Regions from separate parts of the Mesorhizobium sp. Pch-S genome, predicted to be linked through region 1. Evidence: riboswitches for the same ligand, from Rfam matches in the RefSeq annotation. Region 1 holds a riboswitch; the other holds the start of a gene.
What was found. Region 1 has a riboswitch for cobalamin ahead of C1M53_RS23215 (DUF1852 domain-containing protein). Riboswitches for the same ligand answer to the same signal wherever they lie in the genome.

Region 1 (7,329 bases):
AGATAGATCCATGAATTCCCCAGCAAAGCTGCGCGTGGGTTTTATCCTCGGCCGCTCCTTCACCCTGTCGGCCTTCGCGCTGTTCATCGACACGCTGCGGCTGGCAAGCGACGAACTCGACCGGTCGGGTCGCGTCAGCGCGGACTGGCATGTGCTGGCAAGTTCGAAGAACCCCGTGAAATCGAGCTGCGGCGTGCAGGTCGTTCCGACGTCCGGTTTCGTGGACCCGGCCCATTTCAGCCATATCGTGGTGGTCGGCGGACTGCTCAATGTGGAGGAGCCCGTCGATGCCGAGACGACGCGTTATCTGCGTCGCGCTGCAGCAGCAAACGTACCGCTCATTGGCCTGTGCACCGGCACGTTCATCCTGGCTGATGCCGGTCTCATGAAGAACCACGAGTGCTGTGTCAGCTGGCTCCATGCGCGCGACTTCCAGGACCGGTTTCCCGACCATGTCGTCCGCTCGGACAGGATCTTCCATCTCGACGAGAACCGTGGCTCGTGCGCCGGCGGCAGCAGCGCGGCCGACATGGCGGCGCTGATCGTGCGCAGCCACATCAGCGAGGATGCCGAACGCAACGCGCTGGAAGTCCTCCAGATCGACCACGCCCGCTCCCCCTTCCATCTGCAGGCGAGGCGCACATTTGCCGACGAAGCGGAGGACGTCCGTATCAAGGCGACGCTGCTGGCGATGGAGCAGCATATCAACGACCGCATCCCGATCACCCAACTGGCACGGCAAGTAGGCGTGAGCCGGCGCCAACTCGAGCGCCTTTTCAAGGAAAAGGCGGGAATGTCGCCAGCCAATGCCTACAAGCGCGTGCGGCTGATCCATGCCAAGGCGCTTGTCGCAAACACCGATGCTTCCATGCTGGAGATTGCCCTGGAAGCGGGATTCGAAAGTGCCTCGCACTTTGCCAGGACCTTCAAGAAGTTCCACGGCCAGAGCCCGTCGGAGCTGCGGACGGCAGCTATCCATATCTGACGGGCCATATCTGACAGGAAAGTCCGCGCGAAACCGCAATGGCGGGTTCACGGGATTTGTTGGCAGGGGCGCGAGAGCAGCCCGGACGCCGCTGTGGCATGCTTGGGATATCGCTCATGCCATCGGCAGGTCCGCCGATCGACCTGGTCAGCTGAAGGAAACAGATCAATGTTCCTGGACGATACGCGCTTCCCGCTTGTCTTCGCGCGGGAGGAAGGACAATCGCCTGCCTCGATCCTCGCCGAACTCGAAGGGCTTCTGGACCGGCAGGCGCCGTTCGTCCTGATCACCGATCACGCACCGGACGACCATCACGCGGAAACAGCCGAGGAGCGCAGGGAAAAGGCCCTGTTCTTCAAGCGGACAAAGGATCGTTTCAGGAAGTACTGCCGTGCCATGATCGTGATCGAGGGCAAGAAACCCACCAGCGCGGCGGTGCGGCTGGCGGCGGTGACCGCGAGCAAGGCGTTCGGCTTCTCCGTTCTTTTTGAGACGGACGAGAGGCGAGCGGCAGCCAGAGGCATGCTTGTGCTGCTCGAGGCGCGTGCCGGATGATAGGCTCCCTGAGCCTCGATGACATGCCGCACAGGTTTGGGATACGCTGTCGGCTTGGCTGACCCGGATCGGGAGAAGCAGGTGGATTTTCCGCGAATACAGGGCTTCAGACACGTGGATGATGTGCCACGCCCCGTCTTCAGCCTGATCACCGAAACGACTTTCGTCGGCGAGACGGAGCCCCACCATCACGACAAGGCGCAGCTGATGTGTGTCATCAGCGGCGTGCTGACGATGCGGGCCGCCGGCGGGCTCTGGACCGTCCCGCCGCATTGCGCCATGTGGATACCGGGCGATGTCTCCCATGCCGGCCGGGTCGCGGGACATATCAAGATCCTCAACCTCTACATCGATGCTGACCTGGCCGCTTCGCTCGACCAGGATTGCGGCATCCTGTTCGTCCAGCCTTTCCTGCACGAGCTCATCCTGCGGTTCGACTGCGAGATGCCATCGGCCGCAATGGGCCGCGAGCGCGAGGGAAGGCTCATCGCCGTGCTGCTCGACGAACTGGCGACCGCAACGCTGGAACCGATCCATCTGCCCATGCCGAACGACAGGAGGCTTCTGCGGCTGACCAAGGCGATGATCGAGCATCCGGACCAGCGCTTCACGATCGACGAGTGGGGCGCCCGCGTCGGCGCCAGCAACAGGACGTTGAGCCGGCTGTTCCAGCGGGAAACCGGCATGTCGTTCGTTCGCTGGCGCCAACAGCTTCATATCGGCCTGGCGTTGCAGCGTCTTGGCGAGGGCCAATCGGTCACCAACATCGCCGGCGATCTCGGCTATGACAGCGTCAGCGCATTCATCTCCATGTTCAAGCGCATGTTGGGAACAACCCCGGCACGCTATTTCGAGGAGCTTGCCACAGGCATCCCCGAGGGAAACACGCGCAGGACGCTTGCCCGCGGCGAAGCGGTTGGCCGCGACGCCGCAGAGGCTGAGGCAGCGCCGAACATCATCCCGCTGAAGAAACGACCGGCGTGACGTGATGCTGCGTGCAACTGCACGACAAGCAGGATGGAACCGGGACATGCCGGAGCCGCGAAATCCGACGCTGACGCACGCGATAAAGATATAAACATTTCTTTATGCGCTATTGACTTCATCTGACAATTGCAGGAAGGTGCAGGCGTCTAGGTTCCCCGGTCGTTGCGTGCAACGCGCCGGGGCTAAGAGGGAAGTCGGTGCCCCGTCATATTCGGGAAAGCCGAAGCTGCCCCCGCAACTGTAAGCGGTGAGCTGACGTCCAGAATGTCACTGGGGTGAAACCCTGGGAAGACGGACAGAAGCGATGACCCGCGAGCCAGGAGACCTGCCTTGGCGAAACAACGTCCACGGGCGGGGTGTCCCGGTGTGCCGTAGCGGAGGCCGCGTAGCGGACCGCCTTGCTATGTGTCCGCTGACCCATGCCCCCAACTCATTGGGGTAAGTCGTGTCTCAACCCAAAATTCAAGTCGCCACTCCCCGCATGGCCCTTGTCGCTCGCCGGCAGGTCACAATTAGTGACGACTTTACGTTTCGCCTCAAGAGTATTCGTTTCGACGAGGATTATCGCCCATCGGACAATACGCGTATCACGACCAATTTCGCCAATCTGGCCCGAGGGGAGAACCGCCAGGAAAACCTGCGCAATGCCTTGAGGATGATCGACAATCGTTTCAATGCCCTGGCGCATTGGGACAACCCCAAGGGCGATCGTTATTCTGTCGAACTCGACATCATTTCGGTTGAGATGATTATTGGCGCCGAAGGCAACAACAATGCCTTCCCGATAATTGAAATATTGAAAACAAACATCGTTGACCGAAAGACGAACGAGCGGATCCAAGGCATTGTGGGGAACAATTTCTCCTCCTACGTGCGAGACTACGACTTCAGCGTATTGCTGCCGGAGCACAACAAGAACCGCCCGGAATTCAGCATGCCGGAAAATTTCGGAGATCTGCATGGAAACCTGTTCAGAAGCTTCCTGAGCTCAGATGCCTACAAGAAGCATTTTTCCAAACCTCCGGTCATATGTCTGAGCGCTTCAAGCAGCAAGACATATCACCGCACCAAAAATCAGCACCCTGTATTGGGCGTTGAGTACCGGCAAGATGAATTGTCTTCGACGGACCACTACTTTCAGAAAATGGGAATGCAGGTCCGCTATTTTATGCCATCGAATAGCGTAGCGCCTCTGGCTTTCTATTTTATCGGCGACCTGCTTGCAGAATACACCAATCTTGAGCTGATCGGCACCATCAGTACGATGGAGACTTTTCAGAAGATCTATCGACCCGAGATCTACAACGCCAACTCGTCGGCAGGGGCGTGCTACCAGCCAAGTCTGAAACACCAGGATTATTCATTGACCCGCATCGTCTACGATCGGGAAGAGCGTAGCCGGCTGGCGATCGAGCAGGGAAAGTTCGCCGAGGAGCACTTCATCAAACCATACAAGTCCATCCTCGAGCAGTGGTCCGTCAATCACGTTCGCTGACCAACCAAAAGACAAGGCTGCCTATCATGAAAACACTGTTGCCCACGTCTACCGCCGGCAGCTTGCCAAAACCCTCGTGGCTTGCCCAGCCGGAGAAACTCTGGTCACCCTGGAAACTGCAGGATGAGGAGTTGATCGAAGGCAAGCAGGACGCTTTGCGTTTGTCCCTCGACGATCAGCGACAGGCAGGCATCGATATCGTCAGCGACGGCGAGCAGACGCGCCAGCATTTCGTCACGACGTTCATCGAGCACCTGGACGGGGTTGATTTCGAAAAACGCGAGACCGTCAGAATTCGGGATCGCTATGATGCGAGCGTCCCGACAGTCGTCGGCGCGGTGTCGCGCCAAAAGCCGGTTTTCGTTGAAGACGCCAAGTTCCTGCGCCGGCAGACCAAGCAGCCTATCAAATGGGCTCTGCCGGGTCCGATGACCATGATCGATACGCTTTTTGACAATCACTATAAGAGCCGAGAAAAACTGGCCTGGGAATTCGCCAAGATCCTCAATCAGGAAGCCAGGGAACTGGAGACTGCCGGCGTCGATATCATCCAGTTCGATGAGCCCGCATTCAATGTGTTCTTTGACGAGGTGAACGATTGGGGAGTTGCCACCCTGGAAAAGGCAATCGAAGGGCTCAAGTGCGAAACTGCCGTTCATATCTGCTACGGGTATGGCATCAAGGCCAACACAGACTGGAAGAAGACTCTCGGGTCGGAATGGCGGCAATATGAGGAATCTTTCCCCAAGCTGCAGAAATCCAGCATCGGCATGATCTCCCTGGAATGCCACAACTCTCACGTTCCAATGGATCTCATCGAACTTGTTCGCGGAAAGAAAGTGATGGTCGGGGCCATCGACGTGGCAAGCGATGTCATTGAGACGCCGGAGGAGGTGGCCGGTACTCTGCGAAGAGCACTTCAGTTTGTCGATGCCGACAAACTGTGCCCCTGCACCAATTGCGGCATGGCCCCCCTCTCCCGTCGAGTAGCCAGAGGCAAGCTGAATGCCTTGAGTGCAGGCGCGGAAATCGTTCGAAAAGAACTCACAGCCCAGGCCTGACGACTGGGGCACGTCCAGACAGCCGTGCGATGCTGTCGACTGTCTGGACATGCTTTGCCGTTCCCGCCGTAGGGAGACAGGCGGCCTTGCGCGAGCGCCTCGGTTTTGCCCGTTCCGAACGCGCCCGGGAGATCAAAATGAATATGATGCAACATCGCTTCGGCATTGTGGACAGAGCCACGTTTCGCAACGGGATGTCGCGCCTCGGCACTTCGGTCAATGTCGTCAGCACCAGTTCCGGCGGCAAGCGCTACGGGTTCACGGCCTCCGCTGTCTGCAGCGTCAGCGATACCCCGCCGACACTGCTCGTCTGTATCAATCGTGCGAGCTCATGTTTTCATGCTTTCGAAAACGCACGCTATTTCTGCGTCAACACGTTGATGCCGGGCCACGAGAACCTTTCCAACGCCTTCGGCGGAAAGACAGCGGTGGTGAACCGATTTGCGCTTGGCGAATGGACAGAAGGTCTTACGGGTGTTCCCGTCCTGACAGACGCCTCGGTCAGCTTCGAATGCGAACTCAGCAATGCCGTCGACGAGGCAACCCACCGTATCCTCTTCGGGCGCGTGGTAGACGTCCGCGAGAACGAGGAACAGGCAGCGTTGCTCTATTGCATGCGTCGCTATCTCAAAGGCTAGCCTGATACGTCGGCGAACCCTATGCCAGCGTTTCCGAGTGCCGGCTCCCAAATCGGCCGCCGTTTCTCCGCTCCCCGCTGGAGACGTGCATGGGAAAGCTTGCCGAGCAGGCTGGCGTAACCCGGTGTCGCAAGGCGGCCCGCGGCCATTGCGAACGAAACGGAAACGATGCTTCATGGCCGCATGAACATCGCCATCCGTGATTCGATCGAGGAACCTGCCTATCTGTCGAAGCTGAACGACGGCCAGAAGGCAGCGGTCCTGCACGGAGACGGTGCGGTCTGCGGACCGCTGCTGATCATCGCCGGCGCCGGTTCAGGCAAAACGAACACACTCGCCCATCGGGTCGCGCATCTCATCGTGCGCGGCGCCGATCCGCGGCGCATCCTCCTGATGACGTTCTCGCGCCGGGCGGCAACCGAGATGAGCAAGCGCGTCGAGCGCATCGCCGCCGAGGTGATGAAGGATCGTGCCGCCAGCCTGACGGAAGGCCTGACCTGGGCTGGCACCTTCCATTCGATCGGCGCGCGACTGCTGCGCGACTATGCGCTGGAGATCGGGCTGGAGCCGAGCTTCACCATCCACGACCGCGAGGATTCCGCCGACCTGATGAACCTGGTGCGGCACGAACTCGGCTTCTCAGAGACCGAAAACCGCTTCCCGACCAAGGCGACGTGCCTCTCGATCTACTCGCGCGTGGTCAACGCACAGGATGCGCTCGAAAAGGTCGTCGCCGAGTACTTCCCCTGGTGCGTTGGCTGGAGCGAGGAGCTGAAACGGCTGTTCGGCGCCTATGTCGAGGCAAAACAGCGGCAGAACATCCTCGATTACGACGACCTCCTGCTCTACTGGGCACAGATGGCAGCGGAACCGGACATCGCCGCGCATCTGTCCTCGCGCTTCGACCACATCCTCGTCGACGAATACCAGGATACCAACCGGCTGCAGGCCTCGATCCTGACCGCGATCAAGCCGGACGGGACCGGCCTGACGGTGGTGGGCGACGATGCCCAGTCGATCTATTCGTTCCGCGCCGCGGAAGTCCGCAACATCCTCGATTTCCCGACCCTGTTTCCGGCGCCCGCCGATGTGGTGACGCTCGACCGCAACTATCGTTCAACCGACGCGATCCTGAATGCGGCGAATGCGGTCATCGGCGAGGCGACCGAACGCTTCACCAAGAACCTGTGGACCGACCGCTCGTCGCACGAGAAGCCGGCCATCGTCACCGTGCGCGACGAAGCCGAGCAGGCAAGCTACATCTGCGACGAGGTGCTGAAGGAGCGCGAGACCGGAACCCTGCTCAAGCAGCAGGCGGTGCTGTTTCGCGCATCGCACCATTCCGGACCGCTCGAGGTCGAGCTGACCCGGCGCAACATCCCCTTTGTGAAGTTTGGCGGGCTGAAATTCCTCGATGCGGCCCACGTCAAGGACGTGCTTGCCGTGCTGCGCTTCGTGCAGAACCCGCGCGACCGCATTGCCGGCTTTCGGGTCATGCAGTTGCTGCCGGGCATCGGGCCTGCCGCCGCGACCCAGGCCATCGACAGCATGGAGCAGTCGCTCGACCTCGAGATGGGCCTGGCGCGTTTCGCGCCGCCGGTGCGCGCC
Region 2 (7,329 bases), 2.5 Mb from region 1:
GGAAGGTACCGGACTGGCGCTCATCCCGCGCGTTGCCGTTATGGCCGGCGACGAGCGGATTGTGACCCTGCCATGGACCGGCAAGAGCTCGTTGGTCCCCGTTTCCATGATCTGGCATGGGCGGCGCGGCAAACGGCCGGCGGTTCGTCTCTTCCTGGAAGCTTCGCGCCGGCAGTTCAAACCAGGCGATGCCCGCCTTCGGCGTGCAACACCGTCCCGCTGACGAAGCCGTTTCGCATCAGGAAACGGATTGCGTCGGCGATGTCTTCCGGCCTGCCGATGCGGCCGACCGGCAGGCGAGCGGCCATGGCATCGAGCGTCGCCGCCCTGGTGTCGCCGGCGACCTGCTGCCAGATAGGGGTGTCGACCCAGCCTGGAGAGACGGCATTGACACGGATCGGCCCGAGTTCGACGGCGAGCGCGCGCACCAGTGGAGCAAGCGCGCCGTTCATGGCCGCTGTCACCGAGCCGCGTGCCGCTGGCCGATAGGCGTTGATGCCCGATGTGAAGGTGATCGACCCTGTCCGGGACAAGACCGGAACGCCATGCTTGGCCAGCAGCAGCGGCCCGAAGAACTTCGAATCGACCACCCGGCGCGCTTCGGCAAGGTCGAGATCCGGCAGCAGCCGGTAGGAGGCGCCGATGTCGGCAGCGGTCGAGACGATGTGATCCAACCGGCCGGCATCGGCAAAAAGCCTGCTGACCTCATCTTCCCTGGCAATGTCGGCGACGGCGAGGCGCAACAAAGAAGGATTGCCCAGGCTCGCACCCGCCGCATCCAGCCTTGCCTGCGAGCGCCCGACGATCGTTACTTCGGCTCCCTCCGACAGGAGCAACCCCGCGAGCGCCAGCCCCATGCCGGAGCTGCCACCGGCGATGAGGATGCGCTCGGCCTTGTTTTCAGTTGTCGTATCCATGAGATCTCCGCTTTGGCCAGCCTTCGTTCGGTGGCCTGGAGGAGTTGTCTGCTCGCAGGAAAGCAAAGGGAAACGGGAAGGTACGAATGTCTCCATCGGAAACTCCGATGGCAGCATTCATCCTCGCACCGATTGCGCTTATGCAAGAGCGCAATATGGTGTTCTCGTCCGCGCCGGCGCGCGGCCTGTTCCGCTCAACCAAGGACGAAACGATGACCCTTTCGGGGTTCCTGGCTTATTCCGGTGCGCTGGCGATCGCTGCCGCCATTCCCGGCCCGCAGATCGTCGCCATCGTCGCGCAGGCGATGAAAAGCGGCTACCGGCAGGCGGTGTGGATGACGCTCGGCATGGTGATAGGCGACGTTCTCTACCTCGTCGCGGTGCTGGCCGGCCTCGCCTATATTGCAGAGAGCTTCACGCTCGCACTGATCGTCATCAAATGGGCGGGTGTCGCCTATCTGGTCTGGCTGGCCTACCAGTACTGGACCGCCGATTTCGACATCAGGACCGAAGGCACACAAACTGACGCCGGCAACCAGTGGCGCGCGCTGGCCTCCGGCGTGCTGGTGACCTTCGGCAACCCGAAATCGATCCTGTTCTATATCGCCATCCTGCCGACCATCATCGACCTGAACGCGATCACGCTCGTGGACGTCTCCGTGCTGGTGGCGCTGACCGCAGCGATCCTGACGCTGGCGCAGCTGCCCTTCGTTCTGGCCGGCGCCAAGGCGCGCCATGCGCTCAAGTCGCCGCGTGCCATGCGCCTGATGAACCGCGGCGCGGCCGTACTGATGGGCGGCGCAGCGGCAACCATTGCCACGCGGCAATAGGGTTTCTCGAAGGCGAAAGCGCGTTCACCCGGCGCTGCGCGCCACCATGGCCAGGATGGTCTGATGAAGTTCGTCGCGGGCCTCGTCCGCGGTGATCTCTCCCGAAGCGGCAGCCGCGGACAGACCGGAAGCCGCTCCCAGCATGCCGCACAGGCGCGCCGTGGTAACACCGCTCGCAAACGGCGCCAGAGCTGCCCGGCACTTGTCGAGGAAGGCAGCCTCATGCTCGTGCTTCATGGTCGCCAGTTCCGGCGTGCCGACAAGGGCGGCCACCACGCCGGGGATCTCGCGACCCTGCTCCAGCACGCAATCGACATAAGACGAAGCGATCACCGAGGCCCGGCCGTCGAGTGTCGGTTCGCTTGCCGCCAGCGCCGCATCGATGACCAGGTTCTGGCGCTCATCGAATTCCTGGTAGAGCGCAGCCAGCAGAGCCGAACGTGTAGCGAAATGATCGTAGACGACAGGTTTGGTCACCGCCGCCCGCTCAGACAGCCGACCGAGCGTCAATGCCTCGGTGCCTTCCTCACGCGCAATGCGCCAGGCGACATCGAGGAGCTGTCGATGTCGTTCTTCGCGCAACAGGCGCTGACGGCGCGGGCGCGCATTGTTCGCATGGTCGCTTGACATCGCTATATACCAAAAGTAACTTACTAAAAGTATATAAGCTGATCCACTTCTCCGCAACACCCTCCAGGGAGCCCCGTCATGCACGCGCTCATCGTCGTCGCGCATCCCGATGCCAAGTCGCTCACCCACAAGATCGCAGCCAGCGTCGCCGAAGGAGTTGCCGCATCCGGCAACAGTTTCGAGATCGCCGACCTGGCCGCCGAAGGCTTCGATCCCCGCTTCAACGCAAGTGACATCGCCACCTTTCAAGGCAAGGCGCCTGCTGCCGATGACATTGCGGCAGAGCAGGCGCGTATCGACCGTTCCGATACGCTGGTGCTGGTCTATCCGGTCTACTGGTGGTCGATGCCTGGATTGCTCAAGGGCTGGATCGACCGTGTGTTCATGAACGGCTGGGCCTATGACGAGCCCCCGGGCGGCAAGCTGACCAAGAAGCTGCAGCGGCTGAACGTGCATCTCGTCGCGATCGGCGGGGCCAGCCAGCGCACCTATGCCAGACACGGCTATTTCGGTGCGATGAAGACGCAGATCGACCACGGCATTTTTGATTATTGCGGCGCCAAGGTGGTGACGTCCGAACTGCTGCTTTTCCCGGAAATGCAGGATCATACGCAGCTTCCCGCCGAGGCTCATGCGATAGGCAACCGGCTGTTCCTGAAACAGCAGCGCGCCGCGGCATAAAACTCCCTGCCGCACGAGACCTCTGAAGGAAGCTCTCGTGCGGCAAGGACCGTCGACCTTGCAAACGGACCTGTTTTTCTCCCTGACCGCATGCAGCTTGCCTTTCGATTTTGTTATGTTACAACGTAACAATCTCGTTGGTGACCTCTTCCCGAATTTGGTCGCTCCTCCCAAGGCGGACCACTCCAGGTTCACCTCACTACAGCCTCTGGAAAGCAGTCATGCCCACGCACAATCGAAGGCGTCTTCCCGTAACCGTCCTTTCCGGATTCCTGGGCGCCGGCAAGACCACACTTCTCAACCACATCCTTCACAATCGCGACGGACGCCGGGTTGCCGTCATCGTCAACGACATGAGCGAGGTCAACATCGACGCCGCGCTGGTACGCGACGGGGGTGCCAATCTGTCCCGGACCGATGAGCAACTGGTCGAGATGACCAATGGCTGCATCTGCTGCACGTTGCGTGACGACCTCCTTGCGGAAGTGCGCCGGCTCGCCGAACAGGACAGGTTCGACTACCTGCTGATCGAGTCGACAGGCATTTCGGAACCTCTGCCGGTTGCCTCGACCTTCGAGTTTCGCGACGAAGCAGGCAACAGCCTTGCCGACGTCTCCCGTCTCGACACCATGGTGACGGTCGTCGATGCCGCGAACCTGCTGCGAGATTATTCGTCGTCGGATTTCCTGCGCGACCGCGGCGAGGCACTCGGCGCTTCGGATGAACGCGTGCTCGTCGATCTCCTGGTCGAACAGATCGAGTTTGCCGATGTCATCGTGCTCAACAAGGTTTCCGATACGCCCGCAAAGGATCTCGACCTGGCCCGCAAGATCATCCGTTCGCTCAACCCGCAGGCCGAGCTCGTCGAGACGGATTTCAGCCGCGTGCCGCTCGACAAGGTGCTCGACACAGGCCGTTTCGATTTCGAGCAGGCCGAACAGCATCCGCTCTGGTTCAAGGAACTGAACGGCTTCAAGGACCACGTCCCCGAGACAGAGGAATACGGCATCCGTTCCTTCGTCTACCGCGAGCGCCGCCCGTTCGACCCCTTCAAGCTGCAGGCATTCGTCGGGCGGCCATGGCCAGGTGTGGTGCGCGCCAAGGGTTTCTTCTGGCTGGCGACACGCCCCGACCATGTTGGGGAATTGAGCCAGGCCGGCGCTCTGGTACGGACCGGCAAACGCGGGCTCTGGTGGGCAGCGGTCCCCCGAAAGCGATGGCCCGACAACCCGGCATGGCGGGAAGCCATGCAACCCTATTTCGATCCGATGTGGGGCGACCGCCGCCAGGAACTGGTCTTCATCGGCTGCGACCCGATGGACGAAAGCCGAATTCGTGCCGAACTCGACGCCTGCCTGGTCGATGAGCCCGTCTTCGCGCCGCAGCTGTGGCGCGATCTTCCGGACCCGTTTCCGAGCTGGAGCGGGCAGGCCGCATGATCGTCAAATCGCTGATTTCCCTGTTCAAGGGCCGCCACCAGGACTGCGACTGCCACCCGCGGCGCGCCCGCTACATTCCGCCAGAGGAGCGGCGCGCCACCGCAGGTCCCGGACACGAATCGCCATTGCCAGGCGGCAGCGGTCACAATAGGGTCCCCGGCGATGGTGCCTCGAATCGAAAGGTCCGGGGTGAAAAGGGAATACGGTGAAGCCCGCGAGGGCCCAGACCGTGGCTGCCCCCGCAACTGTAAGCGGTAGCAAAGTCCGAGAACGCCACTGGCCAAGGTGCCGGGAAGGCAGGACAGCGCAACGATCCGCGAGCCAGGAGACCTGCCATCGCAGTGAGTTGACCGGACGGGGTGTGCCGGGAGGACGCTACAAGGACGGCACAGCCCGTCATTCTGGCCATCCTTCCGCACCTGATCGATGAGGGATCAGTTGGAAGGGTTTGCCGTTTTTCAGCGTGATGGGGCGACGCGTCCTTTCGACGGCGCAACGCAACGCGCCGCAGAAGCTGCTTTCACGAGCGCTGTTGTCCTGCAGGCGCGCGACCTTTGCTATCGGCCGGAAAAAGGCATCACCCTGGTCGACAGTGTCGGTCTCGACGTGCGCGCCGGCGAAAGGCTCGCCATCATCGGTCCAAACGGCGCCGGCAAGACGACGCTGATGCGCATGCTGTGCGGCATGCTCAAACCTGTCGGCGGCATGGTCAGTCTCGACGGCGAACCGCTCGACCGCCTGCCGATGGCGGAACGGGCCCGCCGCATCGCCGTGGTCGGCCAATCCGATCAGCCGGATGCCCAGCTAGCTGTCCACGACTATGTCGGGCTCGGCCGTATCCCCCATGCCGGACTTCGTCGTCGCAGCGACGACCGCAATGTCGTGATCGACGCGCTGGAGCGAACCGGCCTGCTTGCCCTGCGCGACCGCCGCATGGGCTCGCTTTCCGGTGGCGAGCGCCAACGCGCGCAGCTGGCGCGGGCGATCGCGCAGCAGCCGCACGTGCTGTTCCTTGACGAGCCGACAAACCATCTCGACCCGCGCGCCCGCGGCGAATTGCTGGAGTTCGTCGCCAGGTTGGGCATCGCAGTCGTCACGGTGCTGCACGATCTGCCGCTGGTTGCACCCTTCGCCACCCACGTTGCCGTAATGAGCAGGGCGCGCCTCGTCGCGCTCGGCACGCCGCGCGAAACGCTCACGGCAGAGCTGGTGCGCGAGGTCTTTGGCATCGACGTGCTCAGACTGCCTCATCCGGACGAACAGGATCGCGAACTGACGGTCTTCGACGTGCCGATACGCCTTTCCCGCTGAACCGATCCATCCGGAGCCGCCATGAAACGCCTCGCTTTCTGCCTTGCCGCCACGCTTCTTTCGTCTGCTGCCTTTGCCTTCCCGGTCACCGTCGACAGCTGCGGCATTCCGGTGACTTTCGACGCCGCCCCGAAACGCGCGGTGATCAACGATCTCAACATGTCGGAAATGGCCTTTGCGCTCGGCCTGCAACCGGAGATCGTCGGCCTGACCGGCATCACCGGCTGGTACAAGGTCGACGACGCCTTCAAGAAGGCGCAAGGCTCGATCCCGGAACTCGCACCCAAATATCCGACGCTGGAGAACCTGCTGGCGGTCGAGCCCGACTTCTTCTTTGCCGGCTGGTACTACGGCATGAAGCCCGGCGGCGACGTGACGCCCGACACGCTGGCGCCACACGGGATCAAGACGCTGGTGCTCAGCGAAAGCTGCGTCCACCTCGACAAGAACCGGCCGGCGGCTTCGATGGATCTGCTGTACGGCGACGTTGAGAAGCTCGGCAAGATCTTCGGCAAGGAGAGCGAGGCCCACGCACTGGTTGCCGGATGGAAGGAAAGGCTCGCCGCCATCACCGCCAAGGTCGGCAGCCGCAGCGGCACACGTGTGTTCCTCTACGATTCCGGCGAGGACAAACCTTTCACTGCCGGCAAATTCGCGATCCCCACGGCAATGATCGAGGCGGCCGGCGGCAGGAACATCATGGACGACCTGCCCACCAACTGGGGCAACACGGACTGGGAAACCGTCGCTACCCGCAACCCCGAATTCCTGGTGCTGCTCGACTACCAGGATGACGCCGGCTACCGGAAGCTGCTGAACTTCCTGAAGACGCATCCGGCGATGAAAGAAACCGACGCCGTCAAGAACGAGCGTTTCGTTGCCCTGCGCTATGCGGAGCTGACGCCCGGCCCGGCCAACATCGAGGCCATCGACAAGATCGCCAAGGCGATGCACCCGGAGGCCTTCTGAGCGTGCCCAGCCGATCCTACGGCTTGGCCATCGGCACGGGTCTGGCGCTTGTCATCCTGCTGGCGCTCCTCTCCATCGCCTATGGCTCGACCGTCATTCCGCTCGGTGACGTCATCGCAGCACTCGCCCATGCCGTTGGCCTGGACGCTGGCGGCGTGACTGCACCGGTGGAGAAGATCATCGTCGACCTCAGGCTCCCGCGCGCCATCCTCGCCATCTGTGTCGGCGCCGGCCTTGCCGTGGTCGGCGCGCTTCTGCAGACGGTGACGCGCAACGACCTCGCCGATCCGTTCCTGTTCGGCCTGTCCTCGGGTGCCGCTGCCGGTGCAGTTTCGGTGATCACGGTGTTCGGCGACCGCCTGGGTGTGTGGACGCTTCCGATCGCCGCTTTCGTCGGCGGCATCCTCACCGCCTTCGTCGTGCTGCTGCTTGTCAACCGCATACGCGGCCAGGGCCCGGAGCGATTGATCCTTGCCGGTCTTGCCGTCTCCTTCCTGTTCACGGCGCTGACCAACTATCTGGTCTTCGCCGGTGACCAGCGCGCCGCCCATT

Region 2: linked by a shared signal. The riboswitch ahead of C1M53_RS11350 (ABC transporter ATP-binding protein) and the one ahead of C1M53_RS23215 (DUF1852 domain-containing protein) in region 1 are both predicted to bind cobalamin.

Annotation. Positions count from the first base shown of each region.
Region 1 covers NZ_CP029562.1:4,955,513-4,962,841, reverse strand. The annotation lists gene C1M53_RS23230 (GlxA family transcriptional regulator) at 11-985, shown strand; gene C1M53_RS23225 (hypothetical protein) at 1,154-1,540, shown strand; gene C1M53_RS23220 (helix-turn-helix transcriptional regulator) at 1,664-2,524, shown strand; cobalamin riboswitch at 2,659-2,875, shown strand; gene C1M53_RS23215 (DUF1852 domain-containing protein) at 3,039-4,022, shown strand; gene C1M53_RS23210 (methionine synthase) at 4,049-5,083, shown strand; gene C1M53_RS23205 (flavin reductase) at 5,170-5,721, shown strand; gene C1M53_RS23200 (ATP-dependent helicase) at 5,905-7,329, shown strand, end outside.
Region 2 covers NZ_CP029562.1:2,473,209-2,480,537, forward strand. The annotation lists gene C1M53_RS11320 (LysR family transcriptional regulator) at 1-223, shown strand, start outside; gene C1M53_RS11325 (SDR family oxidoreductase) at 177-917, opposite strand; gene C1M53_RS11330 (LysE family translocator) at 1,025-1,747, shown strand; gene C1M53_RS11335 (helix-turn-helix domain-containing protein) at 1,772-2,377, opposite strand; gene C1M53_RS11340 (NAD(P)H-dependent oxidoreductase) at 2,456-3,058, shown strand; gene zigA (zinc metallochaperone GTPase ZigA) at 3,280-4,497, shown strand; cobalamin riboswitch at 4,644-4,850, shown strand; gene C1M53_RS11350 (ABC transporter ATP-binding protein) at 4,924-5,808, shown strand; gene C1M53_RS11355 (ABC transporter substrate-binding protein) at 5,830-6,777, shown strand; gene C1M53_RS11360 (iron ABC transporter permease) at 6,780-7,329, shown strand, end outside.